DNA from 3 places in the Nonomuraea sp. NPDC005730 genome. Region 1 is predicted to be linked to each of the others. Evidence: predicted binding sites of a transcription regulator. Region 1 holds the regulator's gene; each other region holds the start of a gene.
The links. Region 1 encodes HrcA, which represses chaperone genes, less so after heat shock. Its sites were predicted from a motif close to TTGGCACTCTCNNNNNGAGAGTGCCAA; they were not measured.
Positions count from the first base shown of each region.

Region 2: a site for HrcA is predicted at 3,922-3,948, ahead of groES (co-chaperone GroES). Genes of this name have one in related genera too.
Region 3: a site for HrcA is predicted at 2,525-2,551, ahead of groL (chaperonin GroEL). Genes of this name have one in related genera too.

Region 1 is NZ_JBEXYK010000046.1:9,315-16,409, forward strand. Features, by position in the region: gene ABZ444_RS36115 (hypothetical protein) at 1-409, shown strand, start outside; gene ABZ444_RS36120 (16S rRNA (uracil(1498)-N(3))-methyltransferase) at 428-1,153, opposite strand; gene dnaJ (molecular chaperone DnaJ) at 1,163-2,305, opposite strand; gene hrcA (heat-inducible transcriptional repressor HrcA) at 2,317-3,330, opposite strand; gene ABZ444_RS36135 (DUF456 domain-containing protein) at 3,487-4,314, shown strand; gene ABZ444_RS36140 (DUF3097 domain-containing protein) at 4,332-5,141, shown strand; gene ABZ444_RS36145 (DUF4870 domain-containing protein) at 5,138-5,752, shown strand; gene hemW (radical SAM family heme chaperone HemW) at 5,745-6,962, opposite strand; gene ABZ444_RS36155 (styrene monooxygenase/indole monooxygenase family protein) at 7,018-7,095, shown strand, end outside.
Region 2 is NZ_JBEXYK010000005.1:291,123-298,217, forward strand. Features, by position in the region: gene ABZ444_RS10750 (hypothetical protein) at 1-14, opposite strand, end outside; gene ABZ444_RS10755 (sigma-70 family RNA polymerase sigma factor) at 11-646, opposite strand; gene groL (chaperonin GroEL) at 1,832-3,451, opposite strand; gene groES (co-chaperone GroES) at 3,521-3,835, opposite strand; gene ABZ444_RS10770 (NAD-dependent epimerase/dehydratase family protein) at 4,007-4,861, opposite strand; gene ABZ444_RS10775 (MarR family transcriptional regulator) at 4,966-5,463, shown strand; gene ABZ444_RS10780 (class I SAM-dependent methyltransferase) at 5,562-6,725, shown strand; gene ABZ444_RS10785 (hypothetical protein) at 6,921-7,095, shown strand, end outside.
Region 3 is NZ_JBEXYK010000018.1:33,777-40,871, forward strand. Features, by position in the region: gene ABZ444_RS22220 (RNA polymerase sigma factor) at 1-109, shown strand, start outside; SAM riboswitch class I at 189-329, shown strand; gene thrC (threonine synthase) at 343-1,575, shown strand; gene ABZ444_RS22230 (MoaD/ThiS family protein) at 1,601-1,876, shown strand; gene ABZ444_RS22235 (cold-shock protein) at 2,120-2,320, shown strand; gene groL (chaperonin GroEL) at 2,662-4,290, shown strand; gene ABZ444_RS22245 (hypothetical protein) at 4,443-4,979, shown strand; gene ABZ444_RS22250 (YbhB/YbcL family Raf kinase inhibitor-like protein) at 5,080-5,610, opposite strand; gene ABZ444_RS22255 (AAA family ATPase) at 5,673-7,095, opposite strand, start outside.

The DNA.
Region 1 (7,095 bases):
CCAGATCTTCGAGACGCCCGTCAAGGTGGTGGACAACTCGACCACCACCCCCGGCAACTCCTCGACCAGGCTGTCCACGCCGCCCAGGCCCGACAGTCACAGCGCCGAGCCGCCGCCCGCGGTGGTCGTGCCGCCGAGCCACAGCGAGACCCACCGGCCCTCGGAGGCGGCCAGGTCGACCAGGCAGCCCACGCCGTCGCCGACGCCGTCCTCGACGCCCTGCCCGAGCGGTGAGCCCGCCGGCGACCAGGAGTGCCCCGAGATCACCCCGACCCCCACGCCGACCCCGCCGGAGACGACCGACACGCCGACCTCGTGCCCCTCCGACGAGTGCCCGCCGGACGACACGCCCACCGGCCCGAGCGACCTGAGCAGCCCGCTGGTGGACGTGCCGCACACGACACCGTGAGAGCGCCCTGAGCCGGGCCTACCAGCGCCCGGTACGCGCGAGCAGCACGGCCGCCGCCGCCACCCCCGCCGTGGAGGTGCGCAGCACGGTGGGCCCGAGCAGCACGGGCACCGCCTCGGCCGCGGCGAACCTGCGCAGCTCCTCCTCCGAGACGCCGCCCTCGGGCCCCACGACGACGACGATGTCGCCGCCGGGCGGCAGCGCCACCTTCGACAGCGGCTCGGCGGCCTCCTCGTGCAGCACGAGCCCCAGCGCCGCGTCGGCCAGCAGCCCCTCGACCTGGGCGGTGGAGGCGAGCTCGGCCACCTCGGGCAGGTGGAACCGGCGCGCCTGCTTGCCGGCCTCGCGGGCCGTGGAACGCCACCGGCCCAGCGCCTTGGCGATCTTGTCGCCCTTCCACTGCGTGATGCTGCGCGAGGCGGCCCAGGGCACGATCACGTCGACCCCCACCTCGGTCATCATCTCGACGGCCAGCTCGCCCCTGTCGCCCTTGGGCAGCCCCTGGACGACCACCAGCCGCCGCGCGGGCGGCTCGACGGTGTAGCGGGCGAGCACGTCGAGCACGAGGCGGTCCTTGAACACCTCGCGCACCACGCACTCGGCGACGTCGCCCGCGCCGTTGGTCAGGTCGACCCGCTCGCCGGCGCGCAGGCGCCGCACGGAGGCCGCGTGCCGCCCCTCAGGGCCGTCGAGCGTCAGCTCGGCGCCGTCGAGGTCCTCGGCGAGGAACACGGGGACGGTCACGGGTGATCGTCACCTGCCGTTGAAGGCGTCACGCAGGCGGGAAAAAAAACCCTGCTGCCCCGGGGCGAACTTGCCCGGCGGCCGCTCCTCGCCGCGCAGCCTGGACAGCTCGCGCAGCAGGTCCTCCTGCGTCTGGTCGAGCTTGGTCGGGGTCTCGACGTTGACGTGGATGAGCAGGTCGCCCCTGCCGGACTCGTTGAGCCGCTGCACGCCGCGCCCGTACATGGTGATGACCTGGCCGGACTGGGTGCCGGGGCGCACGTCGAGCTCCTCGGAGCCGTCGAGCGTCTCGACGGCGAGGATCGTGCCGAGCGCGGCGGCCGTCATCGGGATCTGGACCGTGCAGTGGAGGTCGTCGCCGCGCCGCTCGAAGATCTCGTGCGCGCGCTCGACGATCTCCAGGAAGAGGTCTCCGGGCGGGCCGCCGCCGGGGCCGACCTCGCCCTCGCCGGCGAGCTGGATGTGGGTGCCGTCCTCGACGCCCGCGGGGATGCGGACCTTGATCGTACGGCGGGTGCGCACCCGGCCGTCGCCCGAGCACTCCTGGCAGGGGTGGCGGATGATGCTGCCGAAGCCGCCGCACTGGGGGCACGGCCGCGAGGTCATGACCTGGCCCAGGAACGAGCGGGTGACCTGGGAGATCTCGCCGCGCCCGTTGCACATGTCGCAGGCGTCGGGGTGGGTGCCGGGGGCCGCGCCGGCGCCGTGGCACACCTCGCACAGCACGGCGGTGTCCACGACCAGCTCGCGGGTGGTGCCGAACGCCGTCTCGCGCAGGTCGAGCTCGACCCTGATGGTGGCGTTGCGGCCCCTCCTGGCGCGCGAGCGCGGCCCGCGGGTGCCGCCCGCGGTGCCGAAGAAGGCGTCCATGATGTCGCTGAAGGGGAAACCCGCGCCGAAGCCGCCGGCGCCCGCGCCCGCACCCGCGCCGCCACCGAAGGGGTCGCCGCCCAGGTCGTACATCTGGCGCTTGTTCGGGTCGGACAGCACCTCGTAGGCCTGCGTGATCTCCTTGAACCGCTCCTGGGTCTCAGGATCGGGGTTCACGTCGGGGTGCAGCTCGCGGGCGAGGCGGCGGTAGGCCTTCTTGACCTCGTCCTGACTGGCGTCACGGCGCACCCCGAGGGTGGCGTAGTAGTCGCTGTTTGCCACTTATCGACCTCTTAAGATGCAGCCAGGATCTGGCTGACGTAGCGTGCCACCGCGCGTACGGCGCCCATCGTCACGGGGTAGTCCATCCTCGTGGGACCCAGCACGCCGAGCCGGGCCAGTTGGTTGTCGCCAGAACCGTATCCGGTTGCGACGATGGACGTGCCGCGAAGGTAGGGGTTTTCCGAGCCGATGCGCACGGTGAGCGCGGACGGGGTGTCTGTGGAAGTCTCGCCGAGCAACCGCATGAGCACGACCTGCTCCTCCAGCGCCTCCAGCACGTCGCGCAGGCCGGTGGCGAAGTCGGCGCCCGCGAGATTGGCCGCGCCGGCGAACACGATCTTCTCGTCATGGCGTTCGACGAGGGTTTCGAGCAGCACCGACAGGATCGTGGCCACGGCGGGCCGGTCCTCGGCGGGCAGCCGCTCGGGCAGGTCGGCGACCAGCTCGGGGACGTTGCCCAGCCCGCAGCCGTCGAGGCAGGAGTTGAGCACCGCGCGCAGATGGGCGATGCGGTCGTCCTCCACCACCTCGGGCAGCTCGATCACGCGCTGCTCGACGCGCCCGGTGTTGGTGATCAGCACGAGCATGACCCGCCGGTCGTGGAGCGGGACCAGCTCGACGTGCCTGACCGTGGAACGGGTCAGCGTCGGGTACTGCACGACCGCGACCTGCCTGGTGAGCTGCGCGAGCAGCCGCACGGTGCGGAAGACCACGTCGTCGAGGTCGACCGCGCCGGCGAGGAAGGTCTCGATCGCCCGCCGCTCGGCCCCCGACAGGGGCTTGACCTGCGAGAGCCGGTCGACGAACAGGCGGTAGCCCTTGTCCGTCGGCACGCGGCCCGCACTGGTGTGCGGCTGGGTGATGTAGCCCTCCTCCTCCAGAGCGGCCATGTCGTTCCTGACCGTTGCCGGGGAGACCTTGAGGTTGTGGCGCTCCGCGAGCGCCTTGGAGCCCACCGGTTCGTTGGTGGACACGTAGTCTTCGACAATGGCGCGGAGCACCGCAAGCTTCCGATCGTCGAGCACGTGCTCACCTCCTGCCTCTGCCTAACAGGGAAACGACAGGTCTAGCACTCCGTGTTCCCGAGTGCCAAGTGTACGGCTCTCGCCCACAAGGTGCGATAACACCAGGTCCCATCCTGTTGCTAGCGACTTACAAGCGACAGGCCTCACACTTGCCGCATGACCGACAATTCCCAGCCCCCGCAGTACGGACCGCCCCAGGGGCAGGGTCCCTACTACGGTCAGCCGAACCAGTACGGTCAGCAGCCGTACCAGCCCCAGCAGCACGGCCAGCCGCCCTACCAGCAACAACAGCCACCCGCCCAGTACGGCCCCCCGCCCCAGTACGGCCAGCAGAACCAGTACGCCCAGCCCGGCCAGTACGGCCAGCCCGACCAGTACGGCCCCCACAACCAGTACGGTCAGCAGCCGCAGTTCCCGGCCAGGATCGACGGCAAGGCGATCAAGCCGCGCCTGTGGTGGATCGCCCTCGTGTGGGCCGTCGCCGTCGTGCTGGGCGTCGTGGGCGTGGTCGTGTTCGCCGGTGGCGTGCTGAGCAGCGTCACGGACATGGCCCCGACGACCACGTTCGCGGCGGGCGAAAGCGTGAAGGTCGCGATCGACCCCGCCAAGCGCCCGGCCGTCTACATCGCCACCGACACGCGGGTCAACTACCAGTGCGAGATCTCCGGCGGCCCGGCCCAGGCCAGGCTGGTCAAGGTCTCCGGCACCCAGACGCTCAGCGCCGGCGGGACCACCTGGCAGGAGATCCTCGCCGTCAACGCCCCCGCCAAGGGCGACTACCAGCTGACCTGCGCCACGCAGGAGGAGTCGTCGGCCCGCTTCGGCGTGGGCCGTGACGTGCTCTCCGCGGCGGGCGGCGTGTTCGGCGGGGTCGCGGCGCTGTTCCTGTTCCCCGGCGCCGGCCTGCTCATCGGCATCATCGGCACCGTCGTCATCCTCGTACGGCGCAGCGGCGCGCGTAAGCGCCTTGCGGTCAGCGGGTGATTTGCTACGGTCCCCGTGTGTACGAGGGTGATGTGCTGGCGGGCAATTGGCGGCGGCCGGGCAAGGGCAAGATCCCGAAGGTGCCCGCCGAACTCGACCTGGTCGTGGAGGACGCCGACAGCGGCTTCTGCGGCGCCGTGGTGGCCTGCGACAAGGAGGCCGTCACCCTTGAGGACCGGTTCGGCAAACGCCGTCTGTTCCCGCTGGCGCCGGCCGCGTTCCTGCTGGAGGGCAGGGCCGTGACGCTGGTGCGCCCGGCGGCCGCGGCCCCGGCGGGGCCCAGGCGCAGCGCGTCCGGGTCCATCGCCGTGGAGGGGCTGCGGGCCCGGGTCGCCAAGGAGAGCCGGATCTACGTCGAGGGCGTGCACGACGCCGCGCTCGTGGAGAAGATCTGGGGCCACGACCTGCGCGTCGAGGGGGTCGTGGTCGAGTACCTGGAGGGCGTCGACGACCTGCCCGCCATCGTGGCCGAGTTCGCCCCCGAGCCGGGCCGCAGGCTGGGCGTGCTGGTCGACCATCTGGTGCCGGGGTCGAAGGAGAGCCGGATCGCGGCCCGGATCACCTCGCCGCACGTGCTCGTCGTGGGTCATCCGTACATCGACATCTGGCAGGCCGTCAAACCGTCCGTGCTGCGCATCCCGGGCTGGCCCGACGTGCCGCGCGGGGTGCCGTGGAAGGAGGGCGTGCTCGCCGCACTGGGCTGGCGCATGGAGCCAGCGGACGCCTGGCGGCGCATTCTGGGCGCCGTCTCGTCCTACACCGACCTGGAGCCGGAGCTGCTCGGCCGGGTCGAGGAACTGATCGACTTCGTTACGGAGGCATCATGAGCCAGGACCCGCCGCCCGACGACTCCACCCCCGACGTCCCGCCTTCCGACGTACCCCGTGACCAGGGCTCGGGCCCACAGCTCGGCTACGGCCAGCAGCCGGGCTCCCAGCCCGACTACGGACGGCAGCCGCCGAGCCAGCCCGGCCCCATGTCCTCGCCGCCCCGATACGTGCCCCCGCCGCCGGGCTACGGCCAGCCCCCCGGCCACGGCCAGGCCCCGGGCTACGGGCAGCAGCCGGGCTACGGCTACCCCGCCGGGCCGTACGTGCCCGGCAGGTTCGGCCCGCGCCGCGGCAGCGACGACACCACGATGGCCATGCTCTCCCACCTGCTGGGCCTGCTGGTCTCCTGGATCGGCCCGCTGATCATCTACCTGATGAAGAAGGACGAGTCCCCCTACGTCAGGGACCAGGCCGCCGAGGCCCTGAACTTCCAGATCACGATGTTCATCGGCTACCTGGTGGCGAGCGTGCTGACGATCGTGCTGGTCGGCCTGCTGCTGTTCCCGATCGTGTGGATCGTGTCGCTGATCTTCCACGTGCAGGCGGCCATCGCCACCAACCGGGGCGAGAACTACCGCTACCCGTTCGCCATCCGCCTGATCACATGAGCTCGGTGATCAGGGCGTCGGCCAGCAGCCGCCCCTTGAGGGTGAGCACCATCCGGCCCGCCCTGAACGGCTCGGGCTCCAGCAGCCCGCGCGCCAGCGCGCTCGCCACGGACGTGCGCGCGCCGGGGGCGACCTCGGCGAGCGGGTAGCCGGAGACCAGCCGCAGCTCCAGCATCAGCCGCTCGGCGGCCCGGTCGTCGCCGGTGAGCACCTCGCGCGCGTGTGCGGGCGAGGCGCCCGCCGCCAGGCGCTGGGCGTAGGCGGCCGGATGCTTGACGTTCCACCAGCGGGTGCCGCCGACGTGGCTGTGGGCGCCGGGGCCGGCGGCCCACCAGTCGCCGCCGGTCCAGTAGAGCAGGTTGTGCCGGCAGCGGGCCTGCTCGGAGGTCGCCCAGTTGGACACCTCGTACCAGCCGAAACCGGCCTCGGTCAGCATCTTCTCGGCGATCAGGTAGCGGTCGGCGGCGACGTCGTCGTCGGGCATCGGCAGCTCGCCGCGCCGGATCCGGGCCGCGAGCCTGGTGCCCTCCTCCACGATCAGCGAGTACGCCGACACGTGGTCGGGCCCGGCCTCGATCGCGGCGGCCAGCGAGGCCCGCCAGTCGTCGTCGGACTCCCCCGGCGTGCTGTAGATCAGGTCGAGGTTGACGTGCTCGAACCCGGCCGCCCGCGCCTCCTTGACGGCCCGCGCCGGACGGCCCGGAGTGTGCCTGCGGTCGAGCACCTGCAACACGTGCTCACGCGCGCTCTGCATGCCGAAGCTGACCCGGTTGAAGCCGCCCTGACGGAGTTTGTCGAGGTAGGCGGGGTCGACGGACTCGGGGTTGGCCTCGGTGGTGACCTCCGCCCCCGGCCGCAGCCCGAACTCGGCGTCGATGGCGGCCAGGACGCGCGCCAGGTCCTCGGGAGGCAGCAGCGTGGGCGTGCCGCCGCCGAAGAACACCGTCTCCACGGGCAGGTCGGCGTCGCCGAGCACGCGCCGGGCCAGGCGCACCTCCGCCACGACCGTGTCGGCGTAGTCGCGATGGGAGGCACCGGGCCCTAGCTCGGCGGCCGTGTAGGTGTTGAAATCGCAGTAGCCGCAGCGGGTGACGCAGAAGGGCACGTGCACGTAGAAGCCGAACGGGCGCTCGCCGAGCCCGCGCAGCGCGCTGTCGGGCAGCTCGCCGGAGGCGGGCGCCGGATCGCCGTCGGGCAGGGTGGATGGCACGTCATCCAGTGTGCCTGCTCACGGGTGTGCTCCGAGCCATCGAAGGAGGCGGCACATGACGGGCGTCGGAATCGTGGGCGCGGGGATCTCCGGGCTGACGCTGGCCCTGCGACTGCAGCAACTCGGCGTCGCG
Region 2 (7,095 bases), on a different contig from region 1:
TCCTCCGGCGTCAAGCCGACTCCAGCTCGGCCATCTGCCGCAACCTGGCCAGCGCCCGATGCTGGGCTACGCGGACCGCACCTGGTGACATACCGAGTACATTACCGGTCTCCTCGGCCGACAGCCCCGACACCACCCGCAACAGCAGCAACTCCCGCTGGTTGTCGGGCAGCCTGGCCAGCAGCCTGCGCGCGTGCTCGACCTCGATGTAGCGGACCACCGTCTCCTCGGGCCCCGGGCCGTCGTCGGGCCCGTCGGGCAGATCCTGGGTGGGCACGGCCGAGCGCACCGAACTGCGCAGCGCGTCGGCCACCTTGTGCGAGGCGATCCCGAACACGAAGGACGCGAAAGGCCGCCCCATGTCCCGGTATCGCGGCAGCGCGGACAACACCGCGATGCACACCTCCTGGGCTACGTCATCGGCAATGTGATATTGCCCTGAAACCCTGCCCAGCCTGGCGCGGCAATACCGCACCACCATGGGACGCAACTCCCCGAGCAGGGATTCGATCGCACTGCGATCTCCCTGCACGGCGAGGCTCGTCAGTTCCCTAAGGTCGGAGTCATCCGTCCGTGCCGGAAGTCTCGACGCGAGCCTTACCCCAATTTTGGCGTCGGCGACGCTTCCCTCGCTCACGATAGGCATGATGCCCGCACTGATCGGGCCTGTCCCCATGGCGAACGGCTACGGATTGGTCACATTGAAGCGACGATAACTAGCAGTAATCAGTCGACCACACTAAGCCTTATAAGCTGACATAATGTTTCACCCCATAAGCCGAAATGCGCGACAATTGCCAGACCCCGACGCTTAACCGGCACTGCCGGTTTACTCCAATAATCCACCTCTTCCCCCATTTTCCCCCGCTCCGACTCCCTCCGCCCCCAAGAGCCCCAGCCACATTTTCACACCCCCGGAACCCCACCAGCCCCCGTCCACACACCGCTGCGCCCGGCCCACCACCCTGGGCCCGGCCCCCGGAAACCCAACCGCCCCCGCACCGGCCACGCCGAAACGGCCCTTGGAGAGCCGACGCCCCCACCGAAGGGGCCGGAACGTGCCATCGAGAGGCGACAGCCCCCAGAGGCGAGACCAAGAAGGGCCAACGGCCCGCACCGGACGGACCAAGAAAAGCCGACGGTCCCCCGGACGCCCAGGGACCGGGCCGTCAAGAGCCGACATCCCGCACCAGCGAAGCCACGAACGAACCGAAGAAGGCCGACCGCCCCATCGCCGAGACCAGGAACGGACCGACGAAAGCCAACGGCACTCACCGGACGCGCAGGGAACGGCCGCGCACAGCCAACGACCCACCGGATGGGCCAGGACAGGCCATCAAGAGCCGACAGCCCACATCGCCGAGACCAGGAACGGACCACGGACAGCCAACGGCCCCCACCGGACGCACAGGGAACGGGCCGTCAAGGACCGACGGCCCGCACCAGCAAAGCCAGGAACGAGCCGAGGAAGGCCGACAGCCCACATCGCTGAGGCCAGGAACGAACCGAGGAAAACCAACGGCCCCACTGAAGGGGCCGGGACGGGCCATCAAGAGCCGACAGCCCCCACCAGCGAAGCCAGGAACAGACCGCGGAAGACCAACGCCCACCACCGAAGAAGCCGGGACGGGCCATCAGGAACCGACAACGCCCACCAGCGAGGCCAGGAACGGGCCGCGGAAAGCCAACAGCCCGTACCAGCGAAGGCCGGGAACGGGCTGCGGAGGCCGACGGCCCCCACCGGACGCTCCGGAGACGGGCCGCGGAAAGCCGACGGCCCGCGCCGGAGGGAACCGGTGCGGGCCGTACGGGCGCGGGGGAAACAGGCGGGTCAGTGGCCGTGACCGTGGCCGTGGCCCTGGCCGGCGGCCGGAGCCTCCTCCTCGGGCTTGTCCACCACGAGCGCCTCGGTCGTCAGGAGCATGCCCGCGATCGAAGCCGCGTTCTGCACCGCGGACCGGGTCACCTTGACGGGGTCGATGACACCCTGGGCGATCAGGTCGACGTACTCGCCGGTGGCGGCGTTGAAGCCCTGGCCGGCGGGCAGCTCGGCGACCTTGTGGGTCACCACGTAGCCCTCCAGGCCGGCGTTCTCGGCGATCCAGCGGGCCGGCTCGACCAGCGCGCGGCGCACGACGCCGACACCGGTGGCCTCGTCGCCGGTCAGGCCGAGGTCGTCGAGCTCCTTGCCCACGTGGATGAGGGCCGAGCCACCGCCGGAGACGATGCCCTCCTCGATCGCGGCGCGGGTCGCGGAGATCGCGTCCTCGAGGCGGTGCTTCTTCTCCTTCAGCTCCACCTCGGTGGCGGCGCCGACACGCAGCACGCACACACCGCCGGCGAGCTTGGCCAGACGCTCCTGCAGCTTCTCGCGGTCCCAGTCGGAGTCGGACTGCTCGATGGCAATCTTGATCTCCTTGACGCGGTCCTCGATCGCCTGCTGGTCGCCGGCGCCGTCGACGATGGTCGTGGCGTCCTTGGTGACGACGACGCGGCGGGCGGTGCCGAGCACCTCGAGGCCGACGTGCTCCAGCTTGAGGCCGACCTCTTCGCTGACGACCTGGCCGCCGGTGAGGATCGCCATGTCCTGGAGCATCGCCTTGCGGCGGTCACCGAAGCCCGGGGCCTTGACGGCCACGGAGGTGAAGGTGCCGCGGATCTTGTTGGTGACCAGGACGGCCAGGGCCTCGCCCTCGACGTCCTCGGCGACCACGAGCAGCGGCTTCTTGGTCTGGGCGATCTTCTCCAGCAGCGGCAGGAAGTCGGCGATGGAGGAGATCTTGCCCTGGGTGAGCAGGATGTACGCGTCCTCCAGGACGGACTCCATGCGCTCGGGGTCGGTCACCATGTAGGCCGACAGGTAACCCTTGTCGAACTGCATGCCCTCGGTGAACTCGAGCTCCATGCCCATGGCGTTGGACTCTTCGACGGTGAGGACACCGTCCTTGCCCACCTTGTCGAACGCCTCGGCGATCAGCTCGCCGATCTTGGCGTCCTGGGCGGAGATGGTGGCGACGTTGGCGATCTCCTTCTTGTCGCCCACCTCGCGCGCGCTGGCCAGCAGCCGGTCGCTGATCTCCTTGGCGGCCTTGTCGATGCCACGTTTGAGCGACAGCGGCGAGGCGCCGGCGGCCACGTTGCGCAGGCCCTCGCGGACCATCGCCTGGGCCAGCACGGTGGCGGTGGTGGTGCCGTCGCCCGCGATGTCGTTGGTCTTGGTGGCAACTTCCTTGGCGAGCTGGGCGCCGAGGTTCTCGTAGCGCTCCTCCAGCTCGATCTCACGAGCGATGGTCACACCGTCGTTCGTGATCGTCGGCGCACCGAACTTCTTGTCGATGACGACGTTACGGCCACGCGGGCCGAGGGTTACCTTCACGGCGTCCGCGAGGGCGTTGACACCGCGCTCAAGCGCGCGACGGGCGTCCTCGTCGAACTGCAGGATCTTCGCCATGCTGAAAGTCCTCTCCTGGCGTCGAAAGCCCCGGGCCCTCAAGAGCGCCCGGGGCTCGACACAACCGACTTACTTCTCGATGATCGCGAGAACGTCGCGGGCGGAGAGCACGAGGTACTCCTCGCCGCCGTACTTGACCTCGGTGCCGCCGTACTTGCTGTAGAGGACGACATCGCCCTCGGAGACGTCGAGCGGAATACGCTTGTCGCCGTCCTCATCCCAGTTGCCGGGGCCCACCGCGAGGACCTTGCCCTCCTGCGGCTTCTCCTTGGCGGTGTCCGGGATGACCAGACCGGAAGCGGTGGTCTGCTCTGCCTCAAGCGGCTGAACCACGATGCGGTCGCCGAGCGGCTTAACGGGAACCTTGGTGGCGGTCGTCACGATCGGACCTCCCCTTCAGATTTGAATGATCTAGAAGAGGCGACCAGCGGGGCCTGCCGTCGCGGGTGTCAGACCTGCCTCGTCGCACGTTGGCACTCTCAAGGTGAGAGTGCCAACAGGAAACATATGCAAGAGGGCCTTGACAGTCAACACGAACGCGTCTGCTCAGAGCGATCAGACGTAGGAGCCCTCGGTCAGATCGGCGACGACACCGGGCCGGGAGGGGTTCCAACCGAGCTCGGCGCGCGTGCGTGTCGCGCTGATGCGCTGGCCGAGCGCCAGGGCCTCGGCGAAGCCCGCCCCCAGCACCTGCGCCGCCTCGGCCAGCGGCCAGGGCTCTGCCTGCGGCTTGACGCCCGCGGACCGGGCCGCCGCCTCGGCCACCTCGGCGACCGGCACGGCCTCCTCGCTGATGCCGTGGTAGACGCGGGCGCCGCCCCTCTCCAGGACGGCCACGACGAGCTCGGCCAGGTCGTCGACGTGCACGAACGTCCAGGTGTGCGGCTCGCCGCCGGCGGTGACGTACACGCCGGCGCCGCGCTCGGCGGCCTGCGCGCGCATCAGGGCGGGGATGCCGCCGCCGCGCCCGTGGACGACGCCGGGCCGGATCACCGAGCCGCCGCCGTCGATGACCAGCTGCTCGATCTCGTGCCGGTACGCCACGAGCGGAATCGGGTCGGCCGGGCTGTCCTCGTGCCCGTCGGCCGTGGCGCCCAGCACCCACACGCCGCTGGTGAAGACCACCTTCCGGCCCGACGCGGCGAGCACGCCGATCGCGGCGAGGTCGGCCTCCTTGTCGCCGCCGAGCTGGGCGGCGACCACGATCGCGTCGATGTCCGGGGTGATCGCGGCGGCCAGCCCCGCGACGTCGGCCAGGTCTCCGTGACGCTCGTCGGCCACGCCCGGCACGCGCCGGGACCCGTCGGCGGCGGGCCGCACCAGGACGGCCACCTCGTGCCCCTGCTCGGCCAGCCGCTCGACCACCGCGCCGCCGATGTACCCCGTCGCGCCCAGCACCAGCACCTTCATGATGATCCTACCTCGAAAATTTCTACGTTGAACATTTCGACGTTGAGGACAGTACCGCACGATCCAGAACATTTCAACGTCGAAGCTTTGGTAGGGTGAGCCCCGTGGATGACGCGGTGGACGTGATTCTCGGACAGTGGGCGCGGACACGGCCCGACGTCGACGTGTCCCCGATGGGCGTGATCGGCCGGGTCTCGCGCGCCTCGCGCCTGCTGGAGCGCGGGGTCAAGGACTTCCTGGCCGAGCACGGGCTGGAGGCGTGGGAGTTCGACATGCTGGCCACGCTGCTGCGCAGCGGCGCCGACGCCACCATGTGCATGAAGGACCTGTCCACCTCGGCCATGGTCAGCCCTGGGGCGCTCACCAACCGGATGGACCACCTGGTCCGGCGAGGCCTGGTCCACCGCTGGCCGGCGCCGCACAACCGGCGCATGACGCTGGTCGCCCTCACCGACGAGGGCAGGAGGGTCGCCGACGAGATGCTCGTCCTGCACGCCGCCAACGAGGAGCGGCTGCTCGCCGGGCTGTCCGAGGCCGAGCGCGAGGCCCTGGCCGGGCTGCTGCGCGGCCTGCTGGTGTCCCTGGGCGACACCTCCCTGTGAGCGATCCCGAATCGCGAGCGGTCCCGAATCGCGAGTGGCCCCCGGTTGTGAGCGGCCCCCATTCGTGAGCGATCCTGAGTTGTGAGCGGAGTGCGTACATGGATCTCGACGCCTTCGGCGAGCTGCTGACCCCGCGCGGGCAGCGGGCGCTCGCCGAGGCCGCGGAGCTGGCCGGGACCGATCCGGTCGCGGCGGCGACCAGGCTGCGCCGCACCTACGACGCGGCGCTCACCTCCGCCGCGCTCACGCAGGCGGCGCTGCGCCAGCGCGCCGCGGCGAAGTTCGGCGCGGACGCCGCGGTCATGTACTTCACCCCGCACGGCCTGGAGCAGTCCACCCGCCGGGAGGTCGCCGACCACCGCGCCCGGCGCATGGGCGGCGGGCGGGTGATCGACGCCTGCTGCGGCGTCGGCGGCGACCTCCTCGCGCTGGCCCGCGCCGGCTGCGCCGTCGACGCCGTCGATCTCGACCCGCTGACCGTCGCCGTGGCGAGCGCCAACGCCGACGCGCTCGGGCTGGCCGACCGGGTGCGGGTGCGCGTGGGCGACGCGGCGGGGGTCCGGCCCGAGGAGTACGACGCGCTGTTCGCCGACCCGGCCCGGCGCAGCGGCAAGGGCCGTACGTTCGACCCCATGGCCTACTCGCCGCCCTGGCCGGTCGTGCTCGACCTGGTCGCACGGGCGCCGCGGGCCTGCCTGAAGGTCGCCCCCGGCATCCCGTACGAGTTCATCCCCGAGGGCGCGGAGGCCGAATGGGTCTCCTACAAGGGCGAGGTCAAAGAAGCCACCCTCTGGACCGGCCCCCACACCGGCCCCGCCCGGCGCGCCACCCTGCTGCCCGCCGGCCACACCCTGGCCGCCACCGGGGCCCAGGCCGCCGTCGGCCCGGTGGGCCGCTACGTCTACGAGCCCGACGGCGCCGCGATCCGGGCGCACCTCGTGGGCGAGGTGGCCGAGATGATCGGCGGACGCCTGCCCGACCCCATGATCGCCTACATCACCGCCGACGAGCCCAGGCACACCCCCTGGGCCTCCGGGTACGAGGTGGACGAGGTCATGCCGTTCTCGCTGAAAAAGCTCCGCGCGGCTCTCCGTGAACGACGGATCGGGAATGTCACCATCAAGAAACGTGCGTCCGCGATCGACATCGAACGCCTGCGCGCCGATCTCCGGCTTTCCGGCGAGAACTCGGTCGTCATCATCCTGACCCGCATTCTCGATAAGCCTTCAGTTATCATCTGCAACCCCATCCCACCTGCCTGAACAATCCAAAGCGGTCATTCTTCCGCTAAATACGATCTTTCACTTCGACGCTGCCTGACCTTGATCGAAAGGCTAAGGTGGACGGGCGGGAGTTCTCCCCCTTATGCGGTAACCCGCGTACTCGCCTTTTCATCTGCAAACCGGACCTATCCCACCGCTGCGCGGCAGACCGTCGGCGAGCGAAGGAGCCTTTCGGTGGACCATTCCAACCACACCACCCTTCTTCAGGCAGGCGGCCAGTCCGCCATCTCCGAGAGGATGCGAGACCTCCTCGCGCGCGCCGCCCAGGACCATGTCTACGAGCAGCGCACCCAGGGAGCCGTGCTCGACGAGATCCGCCAGCGTCTTGAAGGCATGGAGTGGCTGCTGC
Region 3 (7,095 bases), on a different contig from region 1:
CTACAGCGAGGTGGCCGAGCAGCTCAACATCCCGCTCGGCACGGCCAAGTCCCGCATCCACCAGGCCCGCAAGTACGTGCAGGGAGTCCTCGGGGAGGACTATCGGTGAGACGTGTCCTCTCAAATCGTGAGACGGGCGGTTGTTTCCGCCACTTGAGAAGGTAGAGTCCTTTTCGACAACTGAATATTGCTCATCCAGAGGGGTGGAGGGACCGGCCCTGCGAAGCCCCGGCAACCCTCCCGGCTTGTGCTCGCGACCTGGCGAGGCCGACCGGGACAAGGTGCCAATTCCGGTTCGCGGTCAAGGTGGCCGCGGGCGAAGATGAGGGAAGGCCTCGCTTCATGTCGCTCGACTTTGGTCCTGCCGTCGCTCTGTCCTGCCGCGAGTGCGGCACGCGCTACCCCCTGGGCCCCAGCTTCGCCTGCCTGGAGTGTTTCGGGCCGCTCGAAGCGGCCTACTCCTTCGGCCAGGTGACCCGCGCGGACATCGAGTCCGGCCCCGCCAACATCTGGCGCTACCGCTCCCTGCTCCCCGTCCCCGCCGACGTGGCGAGCAAGCCCAACATGAACCCGGGCTGGACGAAGCTGGTCAAGGCCGGCAACCTCGGCAAGGCGCTCGGCATCCGGTCCCTGCACGTGAAGGACGACTCGGGCAACCCCACCCACTCCTTCAAGGACCGGGTGGTCGCCATCGCCGTCGAGGCGGCCAGGAACTTCGGTTTCCACACGCTCTCCTGCTCCTCCACGGGCAACCTCGCCGGCGCGGTCACCGCCGCCGCCGCGCGGGCCGGCCTCGACGCGTGCGTGTTCATCCCGGCCGACCTCGAGGCGGCCAAGATCGCCATGGCCCGGGTGTTCGGCGGCCGGCTGATCGGCATCGACGGCACGTACGACGAGGTCAACCGGTTCTGTTCCGAGCTGATCGGCGACCCGCTGGGCGAGCAGTGGGGGTTCGTCAACGTCAACCTGCGGCCCTACTACGCCGAGGGGTCCAAGACGCTCGCGTACGAGATCGCCGAGCAGCTCGGCTGGCGGCTGCCCGAGCAGATCGTCATCCCCATCGCCTCCGGCTCCCAGCTCACGAAGATCGACAAGGGGTTCAAGGAGCTGATCACGCTCGGGCTGGTCGAGGACACCCCGTACAAGGTGTTCGGGGCCCAGGCGGCCGGGTGCTCGCCGGTCTCGACGGCGTACAAGGCGGGGCACGACGTGGTCCAGCCGGTCAAGCCGGACACGATCGCCAAGTCGCTGGCCATCGGCAACCCCGCCGACGGGCCGTACGTGCTGGACATCGCCCGGCGTACGGGCGGGGGCGTCGAGGACGTCACCGACCCCGAGATCGTCGCCGCCATCAAGCTCCTGGCCTCCACCGAGGGCATCTTCGCCGAGACCGCGGGCGGCGTCACGGTGGGCGTGCTGAAGAAGCTCGTCGAGACGGGCAGGCTCGACCCCGAGGCCGAGACCGTGGTCCTGAACACCGGCGACGGCCTCAAGACGCTCGACGCGATCAGCGACGACGCGCGGCCCACCGCCGTGATCCGGCCCTCTCTCGACGCGTTCCGCGCGACTGTCTGACAATCCAGGAAAGGCAACAAAAACCATGAGCGTTTCTGTGCGGATTCCCACCATTCTGCGCACTTACACCGGGGGTAACGCCGAGGTGAGTGGCGAAGGGGCGACTCTTCGTGACGTTCTCGCCAAGCTCGACTCCGACTACCCGGGGATCGGCGCGAGAATTCTGGATGAATCGGGCAAGATTCGTCGTTTTGTCAACGTATACGTTGGCGAAGAGGATGTCCGTTTCGTCGAGGGGCTGGACACTCCCGCCCCTGAAGGCGCTCAGATCTCCATCATCCCTGCCGTCGCGGGCGGCTGACCGCCGGACCACCCACTCTTGAAGGCGCCCCTTGTGGGCGCCTTCTTGTTTTAGAACCAAATTCAACCTCGAACGACTCAGCCTTCGATGAAATTAGCGTTTTGTCGGTTGACTCTGTTGCCAAACCCCGTGCCACAGGTATGGTCGAGGGCGATCGTCTGGCTGATTTTCCCAAAAGTCATGCGATTACGGGTCTCGCGAAGGAATGGGCGAGATCTGCGAGCCCAGTAAGAGGAGTCGGAAGTGGCGCAGGGCACCGTCAAGTGGTTCAACGCGGACAAGGGCTACGGCTTCATCGCGGTAGACGGTGGTAAGGATGTATTCGTCCATTACTCAGCGATCATGATGGACGGGTACCGCTCTCTCGAACAGGGACAGCGTGTCGAGTTCGAGATCACGCAGGGCCAGAAGGGGCCGCAGGCGGAGTCCGTCCGCACGGTCTGATTCACCCTCGCTGGTATGCACCAGGCGGGACGTGCGGCAGCGCAGTCCGTACGGCTCGTCACTGTTCCTCCGTCGGCTTCGCACGGCGGGTCGCACCTTTGGGGCGGCTCGCCGTACGAACCGGCGCACCCGATGACCTGCCCGATGAGCTGGGGTGGGGTGCCCGTGGCTTGCACTCGGCAGGGTAGAGTGCTAAACAGTTCGTTGGCACTCTGTGTGGCAGAGTGCCAACAACTCGGATCGAGACGATGGGGTCTGCCGAACGGAGATGCAGGCCTATGCCGTCGCGGGCGTCGGCTCGATCCAGGACACGCCACCCTGCATCTGGGAGGTCTAGCCTTATGGCAGCCAAGATGATCGCGTTTGACGAGGACGCCCGGCGCGGTCTCGAGCGCGGTATGAACCAGCTCGCCGACGCCGTCAAGGTGACCTTGGGCCCCAAGGGGCGCAACGTCGTGCTGGAGAAGAAGTGGGGCGCTCCCACGATCACCAACGACGGTGTCTCCATCGCCAAGGAGATCGAGCTCGAGGACCCGTGGGAGAAGATCGGCGCCGAGCTGGTCAAGGAAGTCGCCAAGAAGACTGACGACGTCGCCGGCGACGGCACCACCACGGCCACCGTGCTCGCCCAGGCTCTGGTGCGCGAAGGTCTGCGCAACGTCGCCGCCGGCGCCAACCCGATGGCCCTGAAGAAGGGCATCGAGGCCGCCGTCGAGCGGGTCAGCGAGGAGCTCTCCAAGCTGGCCAAGGATGTGGAGACCAAGGAGCAGATCGCTTCCACCGCCTCCATCTCCGCCGCCGACCCCGAGATCGGCTCGCTCATCGCCGAGGCGATGGACAAGGTCGGCAAGGAAGGCGTCATCACCGTCGAGGAGAGCAACACCTTCGGTCTCGAGCTGGAGCTCACCGAGGGCATGCGCTTCGACAAGGGCATGACGTCGATGTACTTCGTGACCGACTCCGACCGCATGGAGGCCGTTCTCGAAGACCCGTACATCCTGATCGTCAACAGCAAGGTCTCGGCCAACAAGGACCTGCTGCCGCTGCTCGACAAGGTCGTGCAGTCCGGCAAGCCGCTGCTGATCATCGCCGAGGACGTCGACGGCGAGGCCCTGGCGACCCTGGTGGTCAACAAGATCCGCGGCCTGTTCCGCTCCGTGGCCGTCAAGGCCCCGGGCTTCGGCGACCGCCGCAAGGCCATGCTGGGCGACATCGCGATCCTGACCGGCGGTCAGGTCATCGCCGAGGAGGTCGGCCTCAAGCTCGAGACCGCCACCCTCGACCTGCTCGGCCGCGCCCGCAAGGTCGTGGTGACCAAGGACGAGACCACCATCGTCGACGGCGCCGGTGACGCCGAGGCGATCTCCGGCCGGGTCAACGAGATCCGCGCCGAGATCGAGCGCACCGACTCCGACTACGACCGCGAGAAGCTGCAGGAGCGCCTGGCCAAGCTGGCCGGTGGCGTGGCGGTCATCAAGGCCGGTGCGGCGACCGAGGTCGAGCTCAAGGAGCGCAAGCACCGCATCGAGGACGCCGTGCGCAACGCCAAGGCGGCCGTCGAGGAGGGCATCGTCCCCGGCGGTGGCGTGGCGCTGCTGCAGGCCGGCGCCAAGGCGTTCGACAAGCTCGAGCTCAACGGCGACGAGGCCACCGGCGCGGCGATCGTGAAGAAGGCTCTTGAGGAGCCCCTCAAGCAGATCGCGGTCAACGCCGGCCTCGAGGGCGGCGTCGTCGTGGAGAAGGTGCGCAACCTGACCCCGGGCGAGGGCCTCAACGCCGCTACCGGCGAGTACGTCAACATGTTCGACTCCGGGATCATCGACCCGGCCAAGGTGACGCGCTCCGCGCTGCAGAACGCCGCTTCCATCGCGGCGCTCTTCCTCACCACCGAGGCCGTCATCGCCGAGAAGCCCGAGAAGACCCCTGCTGCTCCGGCCGGCATGCCCGGCGGCGGCGACATGGACTTCTAGGCCTCGCCTGGTCGCTGACGCATCAGAAGGCGGTTCGGATCTCCAAGGATCCGGCCGCCTTTTGTTGTGTCCGGTCCCGTCACGTTTAGTAGTTATTGACTACGGACAGTAACGAAACGAAGTGACGATTCACCGCACAAAGGAGTAGTTACATGAATTCCCGCACCGCGCGCGTTCTCGGGCTCGGAGCCGTCATGGTGGCCGCCGCGGCCGCCATGACGATGCCCGCCCAGGCAGACGACCACGGCTACCTGGACGAGGCCCTGGAGTACGTGGACGTGCCCTACTGCGCGGGCTACCTGGAACTGTACGACCGCGACTACTGCGCCTCGCCGTCGAGGTGGACGTCGTCGGACGAGCGCGGGGAGATGTCGGAGGAGGGCGAGGACAGGTCGTCGGAGGAAGGCGAGGACAGGTCGTCGGAGGAGGCCGACGACAGGTCCGGCGAGCGCCAGGACGCCTCGGACGAAGGCGCGGACATGTCGGGCGAGCGCCAGGACGCCTCGGACGAAGGCGCGGACATGTCGGGCGAGCGTCAGGACGCCTCGGACGAAGGCGCCGACATGTCCGGCGAGCGCGAGGACGCCTCGGACGCCTTCGAGGGTCAGACGGCCGGCGAGAGCGAGGACCTGTCGTCCAACGCGCCCGGGGACATCACGTTCTCGGACGAACTGGTGCAGGGCGACTGAACCCCGTCTGGTGACGCCGGGCGTACGAACCCGACGCGGCACCACGGCGAAGGCGCCCCGTACGTGAACGGGGCGCCTTCGCCGCGGTGTTGTGCCGGTCTCAGACGCCGAAGTGGGCGACGATGTGACCGCGGGCCAGCGTGTTGGCGGTGATGTTGAAGCCGACCACCGCCGGGCTCGCGTCGCTGCCGACGCCCAGCTCGTCGACCCCCAGCGCGTGCACCGTGAAGACGTAGCGGTGGGGGGCGCCGGGCGGGGGAGCGGCGCCGCCGTACTCTTTGGTGCCGTAGTCGTTGCGGGCGTGGGCAGCGCCGGCGGGCAGGCCCTTGAAGTCGGGGCCGGTGCCCGCGCCCCTGGGCAGCTCCGCGGTGTCGCCGGGCAGGTCGAACAGCACCCAGTGCCAGAAGCCGCTGCCGGTGGGGGCGTCGGGGTCGTGGCAGGTGACGGCGTAGCCGCGGGTGCCCTCGGGGGCGCCCGACCAGCGCAGCTGGGGCGAGACGTTCCCGCCGGTCATCCCCCAGTCGTCGAAGACGTGGAGGTCGTTCAGCCGCTCGCCGTCGCGGATGTCGTCGCTCTCCACCACGAGCGCGGGGACCGGGGGCAGGTGTTCATGTGGCAGCGGTGCGGGCACGGCATCCTCCTAGGTCGACAGCTCCTTCAGGTCATCCTAGAAGCGGCCGTGCCCGCCCTCCGTCAGGTTCCGAGCTGCGCCGGGAGCGGCCTGTCGTGCAGCACGGTGAGCGAGGTGACCGCGCGGGTCAGGACCACGTACAGGCGGGCCAGGCCCCGGGGCTCGGCCTCGACGATGTCGGCCGGCTCCACGACGATCACGTGGTCGTACTCCAGGCCCTTGGCCAGCGTGGCGGGCACGATCAGCAGGCGGTGCTCCTGCGTCGCGTCGGGGTCGAGCACCGCGTGCGGCAGGCCGGACAGCGACTCGGAGACCCCCGCCACCATCGCGTCGGGGACGATGACCCCGATCGAGCCCTCCCTGGCCAGGACCTCCCGGGCGGCCTCGGCGACCGTCCCGCCGGGCCGGACCGTGAGCGAGCCCGCGCCCGGACGCAGCGACCGCGGGGCGGCCAGCGCGGGGGCGATCGAGGGCAGCAGGCGGGCCGCGTAGTCGAGCACCTCGCGCGGCACGCGGAAGCCGAGCGTCAGCTCGGTCACCTCGCCCTCGTCCTGGCCGAGGTGCTTCAGCACGGTCTCCCACGAGCTGGTGGACCACGGCGTGGTGCCCTGGGCCAGGTCGCCGAGCACGGTGGCCGAGCCGTTGCGGCAGCGCCGGCCGAGCGCCCGTAGCTGCATCTCGGACAGGTCCTGGGCCTCGTCCACGACGAGGTGGCCGAGGGACGGGGTGCGCTCCATGAGGTCGCGCAGCTCGTCGAGGAGCGCGGCGTCGGCGGCCGACCATTTGGCGGACTTCCAACTCCGATAAGGCTTCCGCCAAAGCAGCATTTCCTGCTCGTCAGGCGACAAATCAGTTTTGGCGGCTTTTGCAAGGAATTCCGGATCGGACAACAGGCGGTGCAGGACCTGTTCCGGCGTCAGCTTCGGCCACACCGCGTCGACGAGCTGCTTGACCGGCCTCGACCTGGCCACCGCGTCCTGGACCCGGTCGTCGGGCGACTCGCCGCGCTGCTCCATGCGTACCAGCACCTGGTGGGCCAGGCGCTGGGCCAGCGCGGCCCGCCCCGGCAGGTAGCGGGTGGTGCCGCGCAGGGAGGCCACCATCTCGCGCACCTCGTGGTCGGCGACCCGGTAGCGGTAGGCGCCCTTCGTGAACACCAGGCCGTCCTCGGGCTTGACGATGTGCATCCAGAGCGCCCGTTCGAGCACCGCGGCCATCCTGGCGTCGCCCTTGACCGCGGAGACCATCGGGTCCTCCTCGGCGGCGTGCTCGCCGAGCAGCCCGGCCACGGTGGTCTGGTCGACCTTGACCTCGCCCAGCGCGGGCAGGACGGAGGAGATGTAGGACAGGAACGCCCGGTTCGGGCCCACGATCATCACGCCCGACCGAGCCAGCCGCTCGCGGTGGGTGAACAGCAGGTACGCGGCCCGGTGAAGGCCCACGGCGGTCTTCCCGGTGCCGGGGGCGCCCTGGACGCACACGGTC